DNA from 3 places in the Paenibacillus sp. 19GGS1-52 genome. Region 1 is predicted to be linked to each of the others. Evidence: riboswitches for the same ligand, from Rfam matches in the RefSeq annotation. Region 1 holds a riboswitch; each other region holds the start of a gene.
The links. Region 1 has a riboswitch for cyclic di-AMP ahead of H1230_RS21620 (KamA family radical SAM protein). Riboswitches for the same ligand answer to the same signal wherever they lie in the genome.
Positions count from the first base shown of each region.

Region 2: it holds a riboswitch for cyclic di-AMP, as region 1 does, so the genes downstream of both, H1230_RS01235 (resuscitation-promoting factor) here and H1230_RS21620 (KamA family radical SAM protein) in region 1, are expected to answer to the same signal.
Region 3: it holds a riboswitch for cyclic di-AMP, as region 1 does, so the genes downstream of both, H1230_RS29600 (hypothetical protein) here and H1230_RS21620 (KamA family radical SAM protein) in region 1, are expected to answer to the same signal.

Region 1 covers NZ_CP059724.1:4,621,846-4,629,312, reverse strand. The annotation lists gene H1230_RS21630 (ABC transporter permease) at 1-470, shown strand, start outside; gene H1230_RS21625 (glycine betaine ABC transporter substrate-binding protein) at 493-1,368, shown strand; cyclic di-AMP (ydaO/yuaA leader) riboswitch at 1,529-1,673, shown strand; gene H1230_RS21620 (KamA family radical SAM protein) at 1,802-2,971, shown strand; gene H1230_RS21615 (ClC family H(+)/Cl(-) exchange transporter) at 2,963-4,534, opposite strand; gene H1230_RS21610 (mechanosensitive ion channel family protein) at 4,649-5,731, shown strand; gene H1230_RS21605 (hypothetical protein) at 5,750-6,046, shown strand; gene H1230_RS21600 (hypothetical protein) at 6,061-7,308, shown strand; gene H1230_RS21595 (DUF421 domain-containing protein) at 7,423-7,467, shown strand, end outside.
Region 2 covers NZ_CP059724.1:255,304-262,770, reverse strand. The annotation lists gene H1230_RS01240 (TatD family hydrolase) at 1-671, shown strand, start outside; cyclic di-AMP (ydaO/yuaA leader) riboswitch at 869-1,098, shown strand; gene H1230_RS01235 (resuscitation-promoting factor) at 1,383-2,543, shown strand; gene rnmV (ribonuclease M5) at 2,719-3,270, shown strand; gene rsmA (16S rRNA (adenine(1518)-N(6)/adenine(1519)-N(6))-dimethyltransferase RsmA) at 3,267-4,151, shown strand; gene yabG (sporulation peptidase YabG) at 4,223-5,122, shown strand; gene veg (biofilm formation stimulator Veg) at 5,387-5,662, shown strand; gene H1230_RS01210 (alpha/beta-type small acid-soluble spore protein) at 5,811-5,987, shown strand; gene ispE (4-(cytidine 5'-diphospho)-2-C-methyl-D-erythritol kinase) at 6,167-7,021, shown strand; gene purR (pur operon repressor) at 7,096-7,467, shown strand, end outside.
Region 3 covers NZ_CP059724.1:6,453,929-6,461,395, forward strand. The annotation lists gene H1230_RS29585 (SDR family NAD(P)-dependent oxidoreductase) at 1-168, opposite strand, end outside; gene ytxJ (bacillithiol system redox-active protein YtxJ) at 400-726, shown strand; gene H1230_RS29595 (glutaredoxin family protein) at 723-965, shown strand; cyclic di-AMP (ydaO/yuaA leader) riboswitch at 1,588-1,757, shown strand; gene H1230_RS29600 (hypothetical protein) at 1,884-2,336, shown strand; gene H1230_RS31790 (CPBP family intramembrane glutamic endopeptidase) at 2,374-3,021, opposite strand; gene H1230_RS29605 (nuclear transport factor 2-like protein) at 3,499-3,855, opposite strand; gene H1230_RS29610 (hypothetical protein) at 4,040-4,228, opposite strand; partial or broken gene H1230_RS29615 (DUF817 domain-containing protein) at 4,291-4,392, opposite strand; gene H1230_RS29620 (helix-turn-helix domain-containing protein) at 4,466-4,666, opposite strand; gene H1230_RS29625 (DUF2975 domain-containing protein) at 4,678-5,160, opposite strand; gene H1230_RS29630 (O-acetyl-ADP-ribose deacetylase) at 5,376-5,870, opposite strand; gene H1230_RS29635 (ArsR/SmtB family transcription factor) at 6,066-6,395, shown strand; gene H1230_RS29640 (MFS transporter) at 6,462-7,467, shown strand, end outside.

The sequences.
Region 1 (7,467 bases):
GCATATTAACGCCAATCTTAGATTTCATGCAGACAATGCCCGCTTTTGTATATTTACTGCCTGCGGTTTCCTTTTTCTCACTAGGTGTGGTGCCAGGAGTAATTGCTTCCATTATATTCGCAATTCCACCTACCATTCGCTTAACCAATCTAGGTATTCGTCAGGTTTCTGTGGAGCTTGTAGAAGCCGCTGATGCTTTTGGCTCAACCCCAACCCAAAAGTTGATTAAATTGCAGCTTCCAATTGCTTTGCCGACGATTATGGCTGGTGTGAATCAGACGATTATGCTATCGCTCTCCATGGTAGTCATCTCCTCTATGATTGGCGCACAAGGTGTAGGTGCATTAGTATACCGTGCGGTATCACAGGCCAAGACAGGTGCTGGTTTTGAAGCGGGTATCGCCATAGTAATTATCGCGATTTTGCTGGATCGTTTGACACAGAACGTACTGAAATCTAAAAAAGAATAAGGAGTGTTGTTGCTTGAAGAAAATGATGATTAAGAAAAACTTGGGATTGTTGTTACTCGTGTTGTTGGTTACTGCTATGACGGGATGTTCTACGTCATCTGGGAAGAATGAAAAGGTTAAGCTCGCATACGTAGCTTGGGATTCAGAAATTGCTAGCACGAATGTAGTGAAGGAAGTACTGGAGTCGAAGCTTGGGTTTACTGTAGAGATGCTACAAGTTGATGCCGGACCGATGTGGGCTGGAGTCGCAGATGGTAGTGCAGATGCGATGGTAGCTGCCTGGTTGCCGAGTACACATGCTTCTTATATTGAGAAATACGGGAATGACATTGACGATTTAGGCGTGAATTTGGATGGGACAAAGGTCGGTCTTGCTGTTCCTGCCTATATGGATATTACGTCCATTGAGGATTTAAACAATCCTGAGATGGCGGCTTCACTGAAAAATCAGATCATCGGAATTGAGCCGGGTGCTGGTATCATGATGGCAACGGAGAAGGCTCTAGACGAATATGCACTGAACGATTATACATTGCTTGAAAGTTCATCGGCAGCGATGGCACAGGAGCTGCAGAAATCTTATGATAACAATGAACCGATCGTAGTTACGGGTTGGACACCGCATTGGATGTTCGCCAGTATGGATCTGAAATATTTGGAAGATCCCAAAGGTGTGTACGGTGGTGATGAGCAAATTCATACTATGGCTCGTAAAGGTTTGAAGGAAGACATGCCGGATGTATATACCTTCTTGGATCAATTTGAGTGGACCGCTGAGGATATGGCACAGGTTATGGTAGATATTCAAGGTGGAATGTCTCCTGAAGAGGCAGCAAAGACATGGGTAGACGGTAATGAGGATAAGGTTAGTACATGGATTGCAGGCATTGAGAAATAGCGTGGGATTTAGTGACAATCATTTCATAGCCTATTATAAATGTAATGCTTATTTGAATTAAGATTGCGTATAGCCAAATCTGTGTGTAAAGAGGCATACATGTTTAACAGTCATGCTAGCCTTACCTTTATTTTTGACTTTTTAAAACTTTATGAGTTATACTTTAATCACGCTTAATTTCCAGTTTATTTAGCTGGGAAGCGGGGGAACCAGTCAATTGGGGCGAATCATTGAGCATTTGAAATGTAGGGTACCATCTTACCCGAGTCCGTCAGCTAACCTCGTCAGTAGTGGATGGGTCTGCTTTGTAGTTATTTAAATAACCAGAGACCCTTGCTAAGGGTCTCTTTTTGTGCTTTTTTTGACCCTGCTGGCGTGTTTGACATTTGACTTCAAGGCTCCCTCTTTTCTCATACAATGAGACAAAGGAGAGATGTACGTGCAAAAGGTGAAGTATATAACAGATATTAATAGAGTTGCTATGTTATCTGAACTAGAAAAGGTAAGCCTGAGAGAAATCACGGACAAATTTGTTTTCCGTGCGAATGATTACTACCTTTCATTGATCAACTGGGAGGATCCGGAGGATCCCATTCGAAAGCTTGTTATCCCTAACGAGGGTGAACTAAAGGAATATGGTCGCTGGGATGCCTCCGATGAGGATACGAACTATGTTGTGCCAGGTTGTCAGCATAAGTATAGAACGACTGCGCTCCTTATTGTATCTGAAGTATGTGGAGCCTACTGCAGATATTGCTTTCGTAAACGTTTATTTCGCAATGATGTGAAAGAGGCGATGTCTGATGTCACACCAGGATTAGAATACATCGCAGGAAATCCAGAAATTAACAATGTGCTTCTTACGGGTGGAGATAGTTTAATTCTCTCGACTCCCAAACTCAAATTCATTATTGAAAGTCTGCGAAGAATTGAACACGTCAAGATTATTAGATTAGGATCCAAGATTCCGGTATTTAATCCGATGCGCATTTATGAGGATGGAGAACTGCTCGATCTGATTCGCACTCATTCTACTGAAGAAAAAAGAATATATGTGATGGCGCATATTAATCATCCCCGTGAAATAACCCCTGAAGCCAAAAAAGGATTCAAAGCTCTTCACGATGCTGGTGCCATTGTCGTAAATCAGACGCCTGTCCTCAAAGGTATAAATGATGACCCGGCGGTATTGGGAGAACTGCTGGACCGTCTTTCCTGGGCTGGGGTTACACCCTATTATTTCTTTGTAAACCGGCCAATTGCCGGCAACCGAGACTTTGTTTTACCACTTGAACAAGTTTATCAAATTGTGGAGGAAGCCAAATCAAGAACATCCGGACTAGGCAAAAGAGTTCGTTTATCTATGAGTCATACATCTGGAAAAATAGAGATTTTAGCAATTAGTCAAGGAAAAGCTTACCTTAAGTATCATCAGTCCAGAGACAATGAGCACGGTAAATTCATGATACTGGATTGTCCCAATGATGCGGAATGGTTCGATGATCTTCCGGGTAATGAAGAACATTGGAACAAACCGGTGAAAAAGAACAAGGCTATTATTTCTGTCAATGATTTGCCACGGGAAACCTATACCCTAAGCTAGAGTGCCTATGTTGGCGGCTTGACTTAAGGATTCATTGATATAGGGAGCATTTTCATCACCAGTAAGTATGGTCAAATAATCTCCCGCAAGCAAAATAAAATCACCATGTGGTATTTTTTCCTGTGATCCGCGCTTCACCGAAACAATCAGGCATTGTGGGGGCCACTTAAACTCTTTGATTAAAATGCCATCCAACTGTGAACCATGATGAATTGGAATTTCCAGAATGACTTTGCTTGATGTTTTCGTTGCAGAGAATCCCTTTCCTTGATGCAGGAAACGTTCTAACAGTACTTCGTATATTGGATAAGAACGAAACAATTCAGCGGTCATATAAGCAGTGAGGCAAACGACGCCAGTAGAGAGAAGATTGGAGAATGAACCAGTCATTTCGGTGATTAGGATAATTCCAGTGATGGGTGCCTTCAGGCTTGCTGTGAGATATCCGGCCATAGCCAATATAAGAAAGTTGCTCTCACTAAGTACAGGTTCGCCAATAAGTCCGTTCATGAGCTTGCAGTAAATAACACCAATCAAACCGCCAATGACCAGCATGGGCAGGAATATTCCTCCGGGTGCAGAAGAACCGTAACTCAACATTGTGAACAAGAATTTAACAATCAGAATAATAATTAATAGTTTTAATTGAAAATGACCTGTCACCAGATCGTTTACAAGGTTGTTACCGCCTCCGAGTACCACTGGCATAGATAGCCCAAGTATCCCAGCCAGCAAAAAAGGGAGAATAGGTCTGCAATGGGCTGGTAGCCAGGTCATTTTCAGGTATAAATCCTGAAAGGCGTAAATCCCTTTATTAAAAACAATCCCCATTACGCCTACAATAATGCCTAGAATGATTAAATGATAGTACTGATTAAGCGGAATGGCCCCAATATTGGCAAAGTGAAAAATTGGATTCATGCCAAAAAATTCTTTGGATATAAAATCAGCCACAAGCGATGAGGAGAGTGCTGCAATCATGACCAAAGGTGAGAAATTCATATGAACTTCTTCTAAAGCAAAAATAACACCTGCAATCGGCGCATTGAATGCTGCTGCCAACCCGGCGCTTGCTCCGCAAGTGATCAATATGTGTTCCTCTGTCTTCGATTTTCGTAATAAACGGCTGAAACCTTGAGCAATTAGCGCTCCAATCTGGATGGAAGGTCCTTCTCTGCCGAGCGACAGTCCGGCACCGATACTGATTGTGCCTCCAAGGAATTTGGCACTAACAGCTTTCCACCAATTCATCTGCAATTTGTTCTGTAATACAGCTTTAACTTGAGGAATACCACTGCCGGAAATGGCCGGTTGCTTCTTGACGAGCACCCCAGTTACCCATCCGGCTATCACTAACAAGATCATCCAGAGAGGTATTATCCATATATGTTGCAGCTGATAATGATAGAAAATAAGAACATTATCCAGAAGCTCTTCTAAGACAAAGCGGAACAATACAACAACGAATCCAGATAACACCCCAACAGCAATTCCACCAGCTAACAGCCGGAACTTGAAATTAAACCAGTTGTCGAGCAATTTGCGAGTATGATTTTCATTCAATTCCAGGACCTTCTTCATTTCATTTTTTGACATGCTTTATATAATACAATTTCCATGGTTAATATTTCAACCCATTATATCACACAAGAATATTGAAATTCAGGAGGTTTAACCATGAGAATTTGGGAGTGGGTGACAGAGTTTCATACTCAAATAGGGTGGACGGATCTCTTAATTTCCATCGGCATTATGGCAGTGTTTTTACTTTTCAATAAATTGCTTGCGAGATACGTATTTTCTTTTTTAATTCGAAAGTTTAGCGGTTCTGAAAAGACAATCATGTGGATTCAGGTATTCGAAAAGCCGTTGCGTTCATTGTTGGTGTTGCTGGGGATTTATATTGGACTGGAATATGTAATGCCACAGCAATGGGAAAATAGTTTTCGTCTTGATTCGTTTTTTCGTAGTGCATTAATTATATTGATCGGATCAGGTTTGTATTCGTTTTTTGCACAAACATCAGTATTTATGAATGGAATAGATAGAAAAATTGGTAAGGATGATTCCAGTGAGTTGATACCCTTCATATCAAAAGTCCTGCGAGTTGTTGTTGTAGTGCTTAGCATTACATTGGTGGGGGCGGAATGGGGGTTCAGTGTTAACGGATTGGTAGCTGGAATGGGGTTAGGAAGTCTTGCCATAGCATTGGCTGCCAAGGAGTCATTAGGGAACATATTTGGGGGTATTGTGATCATTGTTGAGAAACCCTTTACTAAAGGAGATTGGATCCTAACACCTCAGGCTGAAGGGGTAGTAGAGGATATTTCATTTAGAAGCACCAGAATTCGTACTTTTGCTGATGCTATTGTTACGGTGCCAAATGCTTCTATCGCGGACCAACCAATAACAAATTGGAGTAGAATGGGGAAGCGTAGAGTTAGTTTCACACTAAATGTAGCTTTGGATTCTGACCGGGAACGTTTGTTGGCAGTGATTGAGAAGATCGAATCAATCCTGATCCTGGAAGAAGAAATCGATCAGAACACCATAATAGTAAGGTTTACTGATTTCAATGAAAGTAGTCTTGGTATCTTTTTCTACTTCTTCACAAAATCAACGGTTTGGTCCGAATATCTGACAACAAGGCAGAAATTCAATTTTTCCGTAATGAGAGTATTAGAGGAAGAAGGGATTAGACTTGCCTATCCATCACAACGGATATTTCTTGGAGATTCTCTATATTCAAGCAGTGTTTGATCATATGGAGGGATTCGGATGTATAAGGTAATTGCTGAACTACCGTATTACAAAGTAGAAAGAGCGATGACTTCTTTTGCACAGGAAACGCTCGTTCATCAACGTGTGATGTATTTGTATGAAACAAAAATTGTTTCCTCTTATCGTGAGTTTCCTATTCTTGAGGTATATGATATGTCTTTTAGAAATATAGGAGAGGATCATGGGATTCTCTATTTGCATACTAAACAAGGGGTATATCCTTTTACAGTAAAGACTGTCCCAACGAATTTTATACAGGCATTTAAAGAACTGCTCCATAAAATTTCGCACTGAAAGGAATTGATAAAGTGTATAAGGGGAAAGAAATTAAGGTTGGAATTGGTTTCGCAACGGGGAGAAAGAGTTTTCAAAAAGTGTTGAGAACCTACATACACAACTGGAAGGAATCCAATTTAGTAGAGAATCAAAAAGTGAGTTTGAATCTTTTTGTAGCGTATGATCTTAGTTATCATAAAACTAAAATAACGGATTACACTAATATACACCCGGAGTTAGCAGAACATATTAATAGTAGTAAATTTATTGGGAATGAAGATATAGAAGAAGAAATTGATTATCTGTTAACAGAAAATGTTATCAATAGGAAAGAAGCTAACATGATCTTTGGAAAAGGATATGCTGCCAAACGTAATGCAGTGCTCTATAAAGCAATAAAAAACAAGATGGATTATCTGATTTTTCTAGACGACGATGAATACCCGATGGCGGTCACTAAATCACGTCAGACAGCAATTTGGGGTGGGCAGCATGTACTCTCAACTCATCTCAGTCATATCGCTCAAGCAGATATCACTCATGGACATCACTGCGGCTATATATCGCCTATTCCTTATGTGGAATTTAATGATAGTATGACTGAAGCAGATTTCCGTTCATATATTGAGGCTATATCCAATGATATTATTAACTGGGATACTTTGAAAAGGGTTATGGAAAACGGTGGGGTAACCTATGCTGACACAGCTGTTTTGACCAGTGATGAGGCCGTGGAGGTACAGGAAACGAATCATGCTAAATTTATATCGGGTGCTAATTTGTGTATTAACCTTACTGATTCGAGCCGTGTTTTTCCATTCTACAATCCTCCTGGAGCTAGAGGTGAAGATACCTTTCTAAGTACCTGCCTCAGCGATCGGAAAGTTGTGAGAATTCCATGTTACACATTCCATGATGGATTCTCTACGTATAACCACCTTTTAGCAGGTGTTCTGCCTGTGAAATTAAAGTTTATTACAGCAGATAACGAACAGATCACTACTCGATTTTATAAGGCTTGTATAGGTTGGATCCGTTATAAGCCATTACTACTCTACATTACGGATCGAGATCATTATGAGGATAAGATTGCAGAGATGCGTGAGCAGCTCAAAGAGACATTGCCTAAAATCTGTGCTTATTTCGGGGAAATGGATTTTATGAATGTGTTATCTGAATTGGAGAAATACAATAAAGATGTTGAAATACATCATCGTGACTTCCTTGAAACACAACGTATTTGGGCGAAAATCATGGAGCATTTTAAGCATCCCCAGTGAGTTTCGACAATTGAAGAGACTGATAGGAAAAGACTGTCCAAATATGATTAAACCTCATAATTATTTAAAATATTAGGCATAATAACTATTGTATTTTAAAAGGAGGGGAATTTAATGGATATGGATTGGATCTGGAAGTCTGCTCTCTTAGTTATTGCA
Region 2 (7,467 bases), 2.5 Mb from region 1:
TGATAAATATTGGATTCAATAGGGAGACAATCCCAACTACGATGAAGCTAGCTGAAGCATATGACAATATTTATGCCGCCGTCGGTTGGCATCCGCAGGATGCCATTGACATGAAGGATGGGGACCTCGACTGGATCGCTTCTCTATGCAGTCATAAAAAGGTGGTAGCTATCGGGGAAATTGGCTTGGATTATTACTGGGACACTTCGCCAAAAGATGTGCAGCATGAAGTATTCCGCAAGCAGATTGGACTGGCCCGAGAACTGAAAATGCCCATTTGTATCCATGATCGTGATGCTCATGAGGATGTGGTGCGAATTTTACGTGAGGAAAGGGCAAATGAGGTCGGAGGGGTAATGCATTCGTTCTCTGGAAGTTGGGAAACAGCCAAAATGTGCCTGGATTTGGGGTTCCATTTATCTTTCGGAGGACCCATTACGTTTAAGAACGCCAGAGTCCCCAAAGAGGTGCTTGCACAGACGCCACTTGACCGATTGTTGATCGAAACGGACTCCCCTTATTTGACTCCCCATCCCTTCCGGGGCAAGCGTAATGAGAGTGCTCATGTGAGACTGGTAGCGGAGGCTGCGGCTGAGATAAAAGGGATTAGTTGGGAAGAAATAGCAGAAATAACCTATGCGAACGCACTGGAACGATTTGGGATTGTCTGAAAACGGGAGCAAAAACGGTGAAAAATAAAGAATGATCGATATATTAAACTTTTTTAACATAAAAACGGCCGAATATTACAATAATTTAACCATATATTTACGTAAACGTGCTTGAATCGTCCTTTACAACATGCATCAAAACAGGATATCATCTTTTCAGTGCAGTGGTCTGTGTTATAGTGACAGCCATTGATTCATGGATCGTCTCGCTGAGTCTCCGTATGGAGAACGGGGGAACCAATATTACTTTGCCGCATGTTCGTACATAGGGTACAGCATAGAAATGCCGCAGATAATATTTGATTTCTTCACGTGGTCTTTGGGGTGAATTTGAGGGCAACCGCCGTGAGCGGGTGACCTAAGATAGGGCGACTCTCTTTCGTCCGAACCCGACAGCTAACCCCGTAAGCGCAAATTAAGAGAGGCAACCTCGTGCATAAACATTCCCGTATTCTCATAAACGGAGAAGCCACGAAAGAGTCCTCTGTGACCCTTTTTTAGGCTTTTTTTGTTTTTGAATAAAGTGAATGTACCTCGCATACTGTTATATAACAGGTATGGTGGTAAATGTGCCGAGCAGGCGATCCATGAGCAGGAAACGCTAGTGCAATGCGGGCGTATCCTGTGGCAATCTCAAACTAGTTTCGTCAGAAAAAATTCAGTCATCTTGTTAGGCTTGGACGACGGGGCTATGTAAGGAGGATGGAGAGAATGGGCGTATTCCAACCAGACGTATCCCATGATTCGCAATCATCCAGCAGGTCTTTCGCATTACGGTGGAAGCAGGTAAACCTACGCGTACTTTTACTTGCAGGTGTGATATCAATTGCTATCGCGCTATTAATTCTGCTGTACGTACACGGTCAGAGCAGCAAACAATTAGTTTTAGTAATAGACGGGCAAGTACAGACGCTTGAAACGCGTGAATCGCTACTTAGCGATGTACTGGCAAATGAACAAATTTCGCTGCAGCCACATGATGAATTATCCGCAGGCATAAGTGATGAGATAAAAGACGGCGACCGTATCGTAATTAACCGTGCGCAGAAGTTTAGCCTTACTGCAGACGGAGCAACAAAAACGCTGTATTCGACCGAAGATACTATTGGTCAGGTGATCAGCAAAGCGGGTATTTCCCTAGCCCCAAATGATAAGATTTTCCCTTCGTTAGACACCACAGTTTCTGCTAACATGGAAATTAAGATTGTCCGCATTAACAAACAAACTGTCCAGCGGACAACAAGCTTACCTTTCCGGGTTATCAAGACGGCAGACCCCTCTCTTTACAAGGGTACCGTAAGAGTGGCTCAGGCAGGCAAACCAGGCGTCATGATTCAGCATATCGAGAAGACCTACCAAGATGGAGAACTCGCTTCTATGCGCATGATCGGTAAGGAAGTACAGACGGTGACCAAAGACAAGATTATTGCCATAGGGACCAAAGCCATTCCTAAACCTGTAGTAGCCGTTGCCACTACTCCCAAAGCGAAGTCCAAAACCTCCTCCAAATCAGTCAAAGTAAGCAGCAACAACGTCACAAGTAAGGCAGGCGTAGATTTTGAATACAAAAAAGTGATTAAGAATGTCTCGATGACGGCATACTCAGGGGAAGAGCCCGGCATTGGTACCCTTACAGCCTCCGGAACACGCGTAACGGAAGGTCGGACCATCGCTGTTGACCCGGATGTAATCCCTATCGGCTGGTGGGTCTATATCGAAGGCTTAGGATTCCGCCGTGCAGAAGATACGGGTGGTGCAATTAAAGGCAATAAGCTTGATATCTATTATGATTCACTAAGCCATGCCCGCAATTTCGGTCGCAAATCAAGAACCGTTTACGTAATTGGACCCGTAAAACCAGAGCTCAACTAACCCGTGAAATTTTGCAAAATATCGGTCAATAAGCTATAGTGATGATAGATAATTAGGGAACCGCAAATGATTACTAAATGTTCGCAGAGCTACCGCTCATCACTTATACATTCTTTAGCCAAAAAGAAGAGGAGCGAATCCTCTTCTTTTTGCGTTTTGGGAAGGACGAAAGTAAATGATTAAGGAATTAATTGTCGTGGAAGGAAAAAGCGACACTGTAGCTATCAAACGGGCAGTACAGGCAGATACGATTGAGACCGGCGGGTCAGCTGTAGATCGTACCGTAATTGCTAAAATTACGCTCGCAATGGAGCGCAGGGGCGTTATTATATTAACCGACCCCGATCATGCCGGAGAGCGGATTCGCAAGATTGTTTCTGCAAAGGTACCTGGCTGTAAGCACGCCTTCATTCCGGAGAAGGATGCAACTCGTAAAGGAGATATCGGGGTAGAGAACGCATCACCTGAGGCTATACGCCATGCGCTGGAGAATGTTCATACTTCGTTTGAAGGTGCTCCAATTCTTATTGGGATAGAAGATCTTATGGAGGCAGGGATGCTTGTAAACTCCAATGCGGCTGAGAGACGTATGGCACTTGGGGATTTGCTAGGAATTGGATATTGCAACGGCAAACAGCTGTACAAACGGCTGGCGATGTTTGGAATCACGCGGGAGGAATTTGCTTGCGCTCTCGCACAAATTGATTTGGGAGGCAGTACTTCATGAGTGTCAAAGAGGATATTTCATCGCCAAGACGTACAAAAGAAATTATTCAGCGTTACAAGTTTTCGTTCAAAAAAAGTTTAGGACAGAATTTTTTAATTGATCAAAACGTTTTGGACAAAATTGTAGATGCTGCAGAATTAAATGAGGGTACGGGGGTACTTGAGATCGGTCCAGGTATTGGCTCTTTGACTGAGCAATTGGCTAGAGCTGCAGGTGTGGTAACCGCGGTGGAGATAGATCGGCGTTTAGTCCCTATCTTACGTGATGTATTATCACCCTATCCAAATGTAAAGGTTCGTATTGACGATGTACTTAAAGTGAATCTGCAAGAGCTATTTACAGAGGACTTTGCCACCGTGGATAAAGTCAGTGTTGTGGCCAATTTGCCTTACTATGTGACAACACCTATCCTCATGAAGCTGCTGGAGGAGAAACTGCCACTCGACAACATCGTTGTCATGATTCAGAAGGAAGTTGCTGAACGTATGGCAGCATCTCCAGGCGGCAAAGAGTACGGTAGCCTGAGCATCGCCGTGCAATACTATAGCGACCCTGAACTTGTCTGCATAGTGCCACGTACTGCATTCATTCCTGAGCCAAATGTAGATTCCGCAGTAATCCGTCTGAAGGTACGGGAACTTCCACCGGTGGAGGTAGCGGATGAGAAGCACTTTTTTGAAGTGGTACATGCCTGCTTCACTCAGCGCCGCAAGACGATCGCCAACAATCTAAAAGCCCGTTACTTCCCAGAGGAAGGACGAGAACGTCTGGAGGCTTTGCTGGCTGAAGCAGGGATCGAACCCTCCCGTCGAGGAGAGACTCTGAGTCTTGAAGAGTACGCCAGATTAAGCACTGTGCTGCTGGCTGCAGGTATAGCGTAAGTTAAAAACATGACTTCTTATGAACCAATAGGGACCTTTGCCCATACGATGGGATAGAGGTGGTGGTTTGAATGAATTTAGGAGACTTGGTTGTTCGTAAATCTTATGGCGGTGATGTGACCTTCCGTGTAGAACATATCGTGCAGAATCGGGCCGTCATCAAAGGGACAGAATTTCGTCTATTAGCGGATTCTCCACTGATCGATTTGGTACAGGTGCCTCCCAGTCGTATTACAGAGCTTGGACAGCAGGCACAGATTAAAGCGAAGGAATCATTGACACAGCTGCGTAAGGATCGTCAGGAGCAAAGCCAGCGCAGTGGGGAGAGCCTAGGCGGGGTCTGGAGCCAGTCTTCCAAGGAAGCGGCTTATTTCGAAGTGCCAGGTAAAGTGCTGCATCTTGACGGCGATCCTTCATATTTGAATAAAAGCCTTAGCTTATACGAGCAGCTGCGAATTCCCGCTGAAGGGCATCATGTCCATGAATCGTCCATGGCAGAGACCCTGTACCGGCTACTGCCCCGTGTGCGTCCGGATATTGTGGTAATTACCGGCCATGACGGGGTGTTGAAACAACATAATACTTATGACCTCTACAGTCTGAGCAGTTACAAAAATTCGCAGAACTTCGTTGCTGCGATCCGTGTAGCCCGAGAGTATGAGAGGCATTTCGATGCCCTGACCATAGTTGCGGGTGCTTGCCAATCTCATTTTGAAGCACTGCTGGGAGCAGGGGCCAATTTCGCCAGCTCTCCCGGACGGATTCTAATTCATGCTCTAGACCCGGTATATGTGGCGGCAAAAGCCTCATTTACCTCTATCCGGGATACGGTGAATCTGAACGATGTGTTGAACCATACCATTAGCGGAAGTCAGGGAGTAGGGGGAATTGAGACCCGCGGCAGCTTCCGGATCGGAATGCCACGTCTGCAGAACCTATCTACGCTAAAGGTGACGCCTTCTGCAGTATAAAGGTTAAGAGGGGCTGCGCGAGGCAGCAAGAGCCGCTAAGCCCCTGACAGGGGCCTGAGAAAGGATGAGCCATGAGCTCACCCTTTCTTTTTTTTGATTAGCGATCATCGAGATTACGTATAACAAGGCCATTAACAAGACTTTGCTATCTTCAAAAAAAATTCCGTTGACAACTTTTTTCGCATCATCTATAATTATTTATTTAATTTGACAATGATGGTAGAAGGTTGTATAATGGACAAGGAAAGAGGTGGTCGTCAGGTAATGGCTAATAACGCGCTGTTGGAAATTAAACGCAGTCTCGACGCTCATGTCGGTCATAAGATCACGTTGCGTGCAAACGGTGGTCGTCGCAAAACCGTTGAACGTACCGGTGTCCTGGAAGAAACGTACCCTTCTGTATTTATTGTCAAACTGGATCAGGAGCAGCAAACCTTCAAGCGAGTCTCCTACAGCTATGCCGATATCCTTACCGAATCTGTGGAAGTAACAGTTTGTGAAGATGATGGGCAGATGCGGATTATGTATATTAAAGCTTAATGGTCTACGACAGCCTCCATTGCGGATGGCTGTTTTTTGTTGTAGTCCCACTTGCGAGAAGATAATTAGTGTATGAACCTTGACCGCAACAAGCATACTAAGCGGGCAATGAGTTCATCATCTACTTACCGTGAGGAGGGATTCTATCATGAGCCGTAGAAAACGGGGCGTGATGTCAGAAGGACTGAAGACGGAGCTGGCTAAGGAACTTGGTTTTTACGAAACCGTAGAACGGGATGGCTGGGGCGGAATCAGAGCACAGGATGCCGGGAATATGGTGAAAAGAGCGATTCAGCTTGCTGAACAGGCCGCACGGAAATCGTAATCATTTGCAGAATAGAAAATGTAAATGCAAAGGATGCTGTCCTAAAAAGATAGCGTCTTTTTACTGTGTACGGATACAGTGATGAGTTTTTCTTAAACTTCCGAATGGACTTAGTTACCAGTTTCTCATATAATATGTTAAGTTGTTTTTACGGGAAAAGTTGAAGGTGGGTGAACGCCTTGAAAATGTATGAGAAAGCGCCAGCAAAGATCAATTTGATGTTGGATGTGCTTCACAAACGGGCTGACGGATTTCATGAGGTAGAAATGATTATGACCATGGTGGATTTGGCAGATCGTTTAGAGCTGTCTGAGCTGCGGAGAGATTCGATTATAATATCAAGTCAAGCTGGATATATTCCACTGGATGAGAAGAATTTGGCTTTCCAGGCGGCAAGGCTTATTAAGGACCGCTATAATGTTCAGAGTGGCGTACATATCCATCTCGACAAAAGAATACCGGTAGCTGCTGGCCTGGCTGGCGGCAGCAGTGATGCCGCGGCTACGCTGCGCGGGCTCAATCGGCTCTGGCACCTGGGGATTCCCATGCAGGAGCTGCAGGAACTGGGCGCCGAGCTTGGCTCTGATGTCCCGTTCTGTGTCACTGGCGGCACAGCCCTGGCTACGGGCCGTGGTGAGAAGCTAACACCGATAGCCAACCCGCCGCAATGCTGGGTTGTGTTGGCAAAGCCGCCGATTAATGTATCGACGGCAGAGGTATACGGACGCGTACGCAGCAATAATATTGTCGTGCATCCGTCAGCACGCGAGATGCAGGATGCTATCGAAGCTGGGGATTTTGGCACTGTGTGCAACAAGCTGGGCAACGTGCTTGAGGATGTAACCTTAAAGCTGCACCCAGAGGTGCAGCAGCTCAAGGAAGCAATGGTTAAGCTCGGCGCGGACGGTGTGCTGATGTCCGGCAGCGGGCCAACTGTATTCGGTCTGGTGTCCAAGCAGTCCAAGGTAGCAAGAATCTATAACGGTCTGCGCGGATTTTGCAAGGAAGTCTATGCGGTGCGATCGCTTACTTAGCATGATCTCTTGTATAAACCCGTACAAAAGTGATATATTTTTCTATAATATTCGGTTTTGGCGAGGAGCATTCCGTGAAGAAACTTAAAAGAAGTCAGCGTTTGGTAGACATGACCCAATTTTTACTCGACAAGCCGCATGACCTGCTGCCGCTGTCTACATTTGCTGAGCGATACGGAGCGGCCAAGTCATCCATCAGTGAGGATTTGGCAATTATAAAAGAGGTGTTTGAGGGCGAAGGCATGGGTGAGCTGCAGACTTTGGCTGGAGCAGCGGGTGGAGTTCGTTATATCCCGAGGATGCCCAAAGAGATGGCATTATCCTTCGTACACCGTTTGTGCGGACAATTGGAACAAAGTGACCGGATTTTGCCTGGCGGCTATTTGTATATGTCAGACCTGCTTGGGCTTCCGTCTTTAATGGAGCAGGCGGGAAAGATTATCGCG
Region 3 (7,467 bases), 1.8 Mb from region 1:
GGGAATCAGCTTTAAATTATCTGGGTATTGGGATTTAAGCGCATTCAGTCGTTCTGAATCTTCCATATATTGACCTGCAAATACAAAGAACTGATTCTCCAGTAACCAACGTACAATAAATAATCCCAGACCTCGGTCTGCACCGGTAACACAAGCGATCCTTTGCATACTCTTGAACTCCCTTTCCTGTGGCTAAATACAGGTGTACCTATCTTCCATCCCCCTCACCTTAGCATGTGACATCTGTTTTTTCAACGCCATTTCATTACTCATTTCTGCTCGCTTATCCAAGCAGCGAAGAATCTTTTTTTGATTTAATTTTGAACTATGTTACAATTATGATAACAGTTGCTAGCAACACAATTGTTAGCAAACAACTATTCCAGGAAGGTGATAACTTTGTCTATCCAACAACTCCATTCTCTGGAGGATCTGCATCAATATGTTGAGCAACCGGGTAAGAAACTGCTCTTCAAACACAGCACTACCTGCCCTATCAGCGCGAAGGCTAATCAGGAGTTTGAGGCCTTTCTAAAAGATACAGATACTACGGCAGCCATCGTCCTTGTCATTGAGGATCGCCCTGTCTCTACACAAATCGCTGAGGATTTTGGCATTAAGCATGAATCTCCGCAAATCTTCCTCCTTGAGGATGCAGAGGTCCGCTGGAATGCTTCCCACTGGAAAATCACGCAAGATGCTATCAGAGCGGCTGTTAACTCATGAGCGGGCAAGTCATAGTCTACTCCACAGCAGGCTGCAGCGACTGCAATTTGGTCAAACAACTACTCACCGAACAAGGGGTTTCCTTCGAAGTGAGAGATGTCATGACCAGCACCGTTTACCAGGAAGAAGTTGAGCAGCTCGGCTTCATGGGCGTGCCCGTTACTGTCTCCGGAGATCAAGTGGTTAAGGGATTTAACCTCCCTGAGCTCAAGGTTCTTATCGAAACAGTAGGTAAATAATTCAACTGCTGAATCATTCATTACATGAGTTCATTTTGCAAGAAGAAACGGGAGCTGTCCTTAATATGGACAGCTCCCGTTTTGTTGTTGTAATGACATTGTTTTATTAGTATGCTCCAAGTCAACAGCAAAAAACCCCAAAGGACATCCTCTGCGGCATGCTTACGGTCACACTACACTTATTCACTCCATAATCGACTCCGACTCTCACATCAGCTCGGTGGAAACAGATGTAATCATACTCTCCGACAGGATCGCTTGTAAAACACGAAGGATGCCAAAATAATGCTTAAAGAAAACTAATTACAATAAAGGTAACGCTTACTTGAGGTCTAATCTCTTATTTTCGCTCATTTCCTCGTCTTTATATCCATTAGCGATTAATCGTTAGTATTGTGATTTATTTCAACTTAAAGGTTAATCCTGGTAATTTCCCTACTTACGACCTGTAAATTGAGAAATGGCGCATTTTAGAGAAAAATGGCCGATAATTGATGAAATATATATATTGGATCACTTCCGTCACTGCTTCCACCGAAATTTGCGCAATATCGAACTATAAAGAATGCTTTTTTTTTTTACAAAAAAATCCTAAAAGGGTATGATTCGATTTGAAATCATTATTGAATGCACGCTGAATTCCCGCCTCGCGGGAAACGGGGGAACCATCAGGCCGCAGGGTCTACTTGGGGTGAATCCAAAAGAGACGATATTGTTATAGTCTCATTAAGGTAGGGCGACTCTCACCGTCCGAATCCGACAGCTAACCTCGTAAGCGTAAAGAGAGAGATCCTTGATCCGCCACGCTTTTGCGCAGGTTTATTTATGCCTGTTCCCAAAAACCGCAGGCAGAGGTCCTCCTCTGTCTGCGGTTTTTGGGTTGCATAAATTCTTGAATTCAGAAAGGAACGTGCCCCTATGCCAGACCCATTACCTACAGAATTAGCTTACAGCCCCACCTTTACCGAATACGTTCAAAAGTACTCCGGTGCAGTCCTCACCCTAAGCACCTTGTTGTTAGAAGCATCCACGGATGCGGAGCAGATTACGATCAGCACCTTTGCAGAGCTCTACAAATCATACCGACGGGCTGAATTGAACCCTCAATTATTCCCCATTCTGGCGTACCGGAGCTGTATTCGTCAATGCGCAGAGCTAACTGCAGGCCGAGTATCCCTTTCTGCCAAAGACCTGACCTGGGATGAGCAGATTGTAAAATCACTGTGGTATGGTATGAAGCTTACCTTGCCTGAGATAAGCACCATTCTCCAGAAAAGTGTACCACTGGTGAAAGCACAGCTTAGACACGTGCGGGAAGAAATGGCTGCTCAAGGAAACACTTTGCCAAATACCAATCTGTCAGCTGTGTAATTAAATTGATTTCAGCCCAAGCCATGATGATTTGTTCTCACATATAGATTTGAAAGTAATCTATAATCGCATGGCTTATTATTGGGGTAAGGATATTATGATTTCTCGTGTAGAGATATACAAAATAGATATGCATATAGAATAACTGAATCATATACATGCGATTAGTAATTAAATATTCCATAAAGTTCATCTTAACCATACTCATTTGAAACGGAATGTGCATGAAGGCAAATAATATTCCGATCAGTAGGATCGCTGCATATTTATTACTGATTAAGCCAATGACTCGGCTCTGGATGTATCCTCTAAATATTAACTCCTCAGTTAATGCAGTGAACATGAATATAACCAAGAACTCCAGCCACAGGTTTGCACCTTCTAACTGTAAGTTTCTCTTATGCAGGATTAGATCTCCAATAAGCCAATATGTAAACGGTAGACCACCAACAATACCCAGAACGATTGAAGATGTTATGTTTGAGGGGGTTAACCCGATAGTTTGTATCCTCTCCCTCCTTGTCTTCAGTAGGAATAGCAGCGGAGATAGTTCGAGAATACTAATACATATATAGATCACCATTTTAAATATTAGCTCGTTTGAAAAATTTACGCTGAACCGATCTATATAATCCGTCCTGTACTTTAATAAACCAAATAAATAAATTACCATAGCAATGTACATTAGATAGAGTAACGCATAAATCCCTGTCCGTTTATTCCCTTTATCCTGTGGGTAATTCTGAAATTCCACTCTAGTAAAATACTTTACAATGCTCTTCAATGAGAATCATCCTAACTTTAGCGAATATTCAACAAGCTTTGAACTATTCAAAATTCTATCATTTAATTCCATAATAATACATTATTTCACGAATATATCACAAATAAGAGCCGCAGCAACCTGCTACGGCCCCTCAACAATAACTCCCCGATAATCACCAACGCGAAGCCGATGCTGGAGAGCCTCGCGGTAAGCCAGACTGTTGTACTACGCCTTCGCTTCTGCGAAAGAGGGGAAGGCGAGTATCGCCATTCCTTCAATCTGTGGACCCTCAATCACTTCATGCGGCCATACGCAAGTGGTGTAACCGGATGACCTACCAACCCAGCGGGTGCCTTCTGTGAATAGATCTGAAACTCTGCAGGATCACGGGTTAGTTCATCCTAGAAAGCGGATGTTCAGCCGCACAATTTCACCTTTCTCGACCGTAAAGTGATGGTCAAACAGCAGTGGATCAGGCAGTCCTGTTTTGTCAAAAGAACCCTCTATCTTAGCCGTGACAATCGTCTCATCGCTGCGCTCAATATTTTGCACAACCTTAGTGATCTCGTATTTGAGCTCAGCAGCAAAGACATTGACGTTGCTCCACTCTTGTATTTCAGCTATACCCTTATATGCACGTTTATCATCCACAAGAACGGCATGGTCTGAGAAGTTGCTCACAAAAGCAACCTTATCGGGATGATTGGTAGTATCAAAGTAAGTGGCTACTGGCTGTGATAGCTTGGTAAGCATAATATCTCTCCTTTATTTTGGTATGTGGCACGAAATCTTTTTGTTAACTACATATTCATCATAGCTTTCATAACTTGACTACATCACGTCATGTTATGGGCTTCTCTCTATATTTATTTTAGTAATGCACGCAAAAAAAGCCACGGCATTAGCCATGGCTCCACTGTTCGTGATAGGTTGCAATTCAACCTTTTTTCTTGCCCCCATGCATAAACTTCCAAAAGGCCCGGCAACCGCCTAACAATCCGATTCCAAGCAAAAGCGTCTGCAGGACACCCAGCCACGTCGATTTCTCTGAAGGAATCAAAGTGCTGATTATAATTAGCAGCGCTGATGCTACAAACATTACGGGTAACTGATACTTTTTATTCAAGCTAACACTCCTTAAGCCATAATTATCATTCTACCATAAGAAGATGCGGCTCCTCATCTCTATTACCGGCTGTCTTTAACTTGTTTAAGCTGGGCAACAATAATGACGCTAATGATGACCGGAAGGAACCACGAACTGATCTTACTGAACCCTACCAGTTGCCAGACAAGGACGTCAGCCACCAACGAAAATCAGGCATGAAATGGCAGCCAAAATGCAGTAGTTGTACTATTGGCCTCATCTGTATTCTAAAATATCACCAGGCTGACATTCCAAAGCCTTACAAATCGCCTCTAAAGTGGAAAAGCGAATCGCTTTTGCCTTTCCATTTTTCAATATGGACAGATTGGCCATCGTTATTCCAACCCTCTCCGAAAGTTCTGTAACACTCATTTTCCTTTTGGCTAGCATCACATCAATATTGATTATAATCGCCATTGTTATTCACCTCAGACTATTAAGTCATTTTCCGATTTTATATCTATGGCTTCTTGTAAAAGCCTTTGAAGAACGGCCGCGAAGACTGCAATCACTAAGGAGGCAAAAATCAGGAGCATTCCGATGACTATGATGCCTGGGGCATCGTCTTTCTCCGCCATCAGATAGAAGAGCGGCATGCCTACAACATACAAGCAACTGAAGGTGATTGCACTGTATTTTATATTCTTTAAAGCTCGTACAGATAATTCCGAGAAAGCTTTGTTCTTGTCTATATAGCTTAAAAGTTTAAAAGCTTGATACAGAGCAAAGTAAAACGGTAACACCGATGCATACAAATCGAAAAAAACGAGGTATTTCAGATAAGTATAATCTGGATACAATTCCACTGCATAATTAGCTATCCCAGGCACCAAAAATATGCACAGAGCAAGAACCGGAATGCCAATAAGAATAAGAGCTATCTTTAAAAAGAGTGTCGTTCCTAATTTCATTAAAAAGCACCTCACTTGTTTATTGATGAGTTTAGATTAACATATTTTTATCGTTTATCAATATATTTTAATTGAAATACAATGTATATAGATTGTTTTTCACATCCTTATACTCACAAAAAAACCCAGCTGCAGCTAGAAAACTGCGCAACTGGGTTTACAACTAGATAACAAAAACGCTTAGGATCATCAAATTCATCAGTATATCTTGTGAATCAAAATCTCTTCAATTCATTCTTGTATAATTCAAAATTTTCTTCATCAAAACATACAAATACTACCTTCTTAATTCTTGACTCTTTGTTTAATAGGTACTTGGATACTTCTTCTACCGCAATAATACAGGCTGAATCTTTTGGGTATTTATATATTCCTGTACTTATATTTGGAAAAGCAATACTTATGACCTTTTTAGATTCCGCTTGTAATAGTGAGTTCTTATAACAATTTCTTAGCTTCTCTTCCTCATTGTTACTTCCACCATTCCAAACAGGACCAACCGTATGAATGACATATCGACATTTTAGGTTGCCACCAGTTGTTGCTACAGCTTCTCCAACTGCACAACCACCCCGTTGATTGCGGATCTTAATACACGCTTCCAATATTGCTTTACCACCAGCTTTATGGATAGCACCGTCAACACCGCCCCCACCCATTAAACTAGTGTTAGCTGCATTGACTATTGCATCCATTTCGATTTTTGTTATATCTCCTTAAATCAGTTGAATTATTGAGTCTTTCAAGATTAATTCCATGAATATCCTCCATTTCGCCAAGCCCATCCTCAATCTAAGTCTTTATTTCAGTATAATACATTATTTCCCTTTAGAAAGTTACAAACTCCAAAATAATCCATTGACATGTGCACACGGATGCATATAATAGAATCAGGCGGTGAGATTATGAAGCTCAATTATGATCCGAATAAATGCAAGAAATTGATTGAGGACAATATTGATATTGAATTCTTCAGAGCCATTTTCGACCCCGTCCGAAGTGAACTGTTGTTATTCCTTTCAGCTAATGGGGAAATGACTATTGGAGAAATAGCAGAACATTTTCCGCAGAATCGTTCAGTGATTTCTCGTCATCTGGATTTCATGAACCGCTTTAAAATTGTACAGAGAAGAAAAGAAGGCCGGGAAGTTTACTACAAAGCAAATAAAGAATTCATTGTCGATACCTTTGAAGTGACAGCGAATAATATGAAAGCACTCATGAATTTGCTATAGCGGGTGCTTTTCATTTTATCATATACGTGCATTTGTGTGCACAAGAACATGAAGGGGGTTTTTAATATGGAACAATCTATTCGAAAATGGTGGGTTTTAATCACAGTTAGTTTAGTTGTATTTATGGCCATGCTGGACATTACAATTGTGAATGTAGCATTACCGGAGATTCAGAACAATTTCTCATCCGATTTCTCAAATCTGCAATGGGTATTGAATGCTTATACTTTAGTGTATGCTGCGATGTTATTACCTGTCTCGAAATTAGGGGATATCATCGGGCGTAAAAAGGTATTTTTATTGGGATTAGGCATCTTTGTGATAGGTTCCCTGGCAAGTGGTTTAGCAAGCAGTGCTCTTTGGCTGAACATTTTCCGGGGGTTCCAAGGAATTGGTGGAGCCGCAATGATGTCTTTGTCACTAACCATTCTTACATCATCATTTCCTGAGAAGCAAAGAGGACTTGCCTTAGGGATCTGGAGCAGTGCGGTTGGTCTTGCTATTTCAGGGGGGCCGCTTATCGGAGGTATTTTAGTGGATAGTTTGGGTTGGCGATCCATCTTCCTAGTTAATATCCCTTTTGGTATTTTGGCTATCCTATTCGGAATATTTTTCATAAAGGAAAGTAAAAGAAATCGAAAAGAAAAAATTGATTTTTCAGGATTTGCGTTAAGCACTGCATTGATTTTCACTATAATATTCGCCCTCATTCAAAAGGAAATGCATGAAAATTATTTGTGGACGGATTGGCATATTTTAAGTTTATTAGGTTTATCGATCCTTTTATTAATTGCTTTTATTATGACAGAAAAAAATGTTAAACAACCCATGATCGAATTGTCCATTTTTAGAAATCGGTCCTTTAACGGAGCCAATATTGCGGCTTTTGTGTTAGGAGCCGGTTTGTATGGCGGATTCACCTACCTAACCATTCTTATGCAAAATTATATGGGCTACTCTGCCTTTGAAACTGGAGTTAAAATGCTGCTGATTAGCGGGTTTACCATGATATTGGGTCCTTTGGCTGGGATTATTTCCGGAAAAATCGGCAATCGCTGGTTGATTAGTGGTG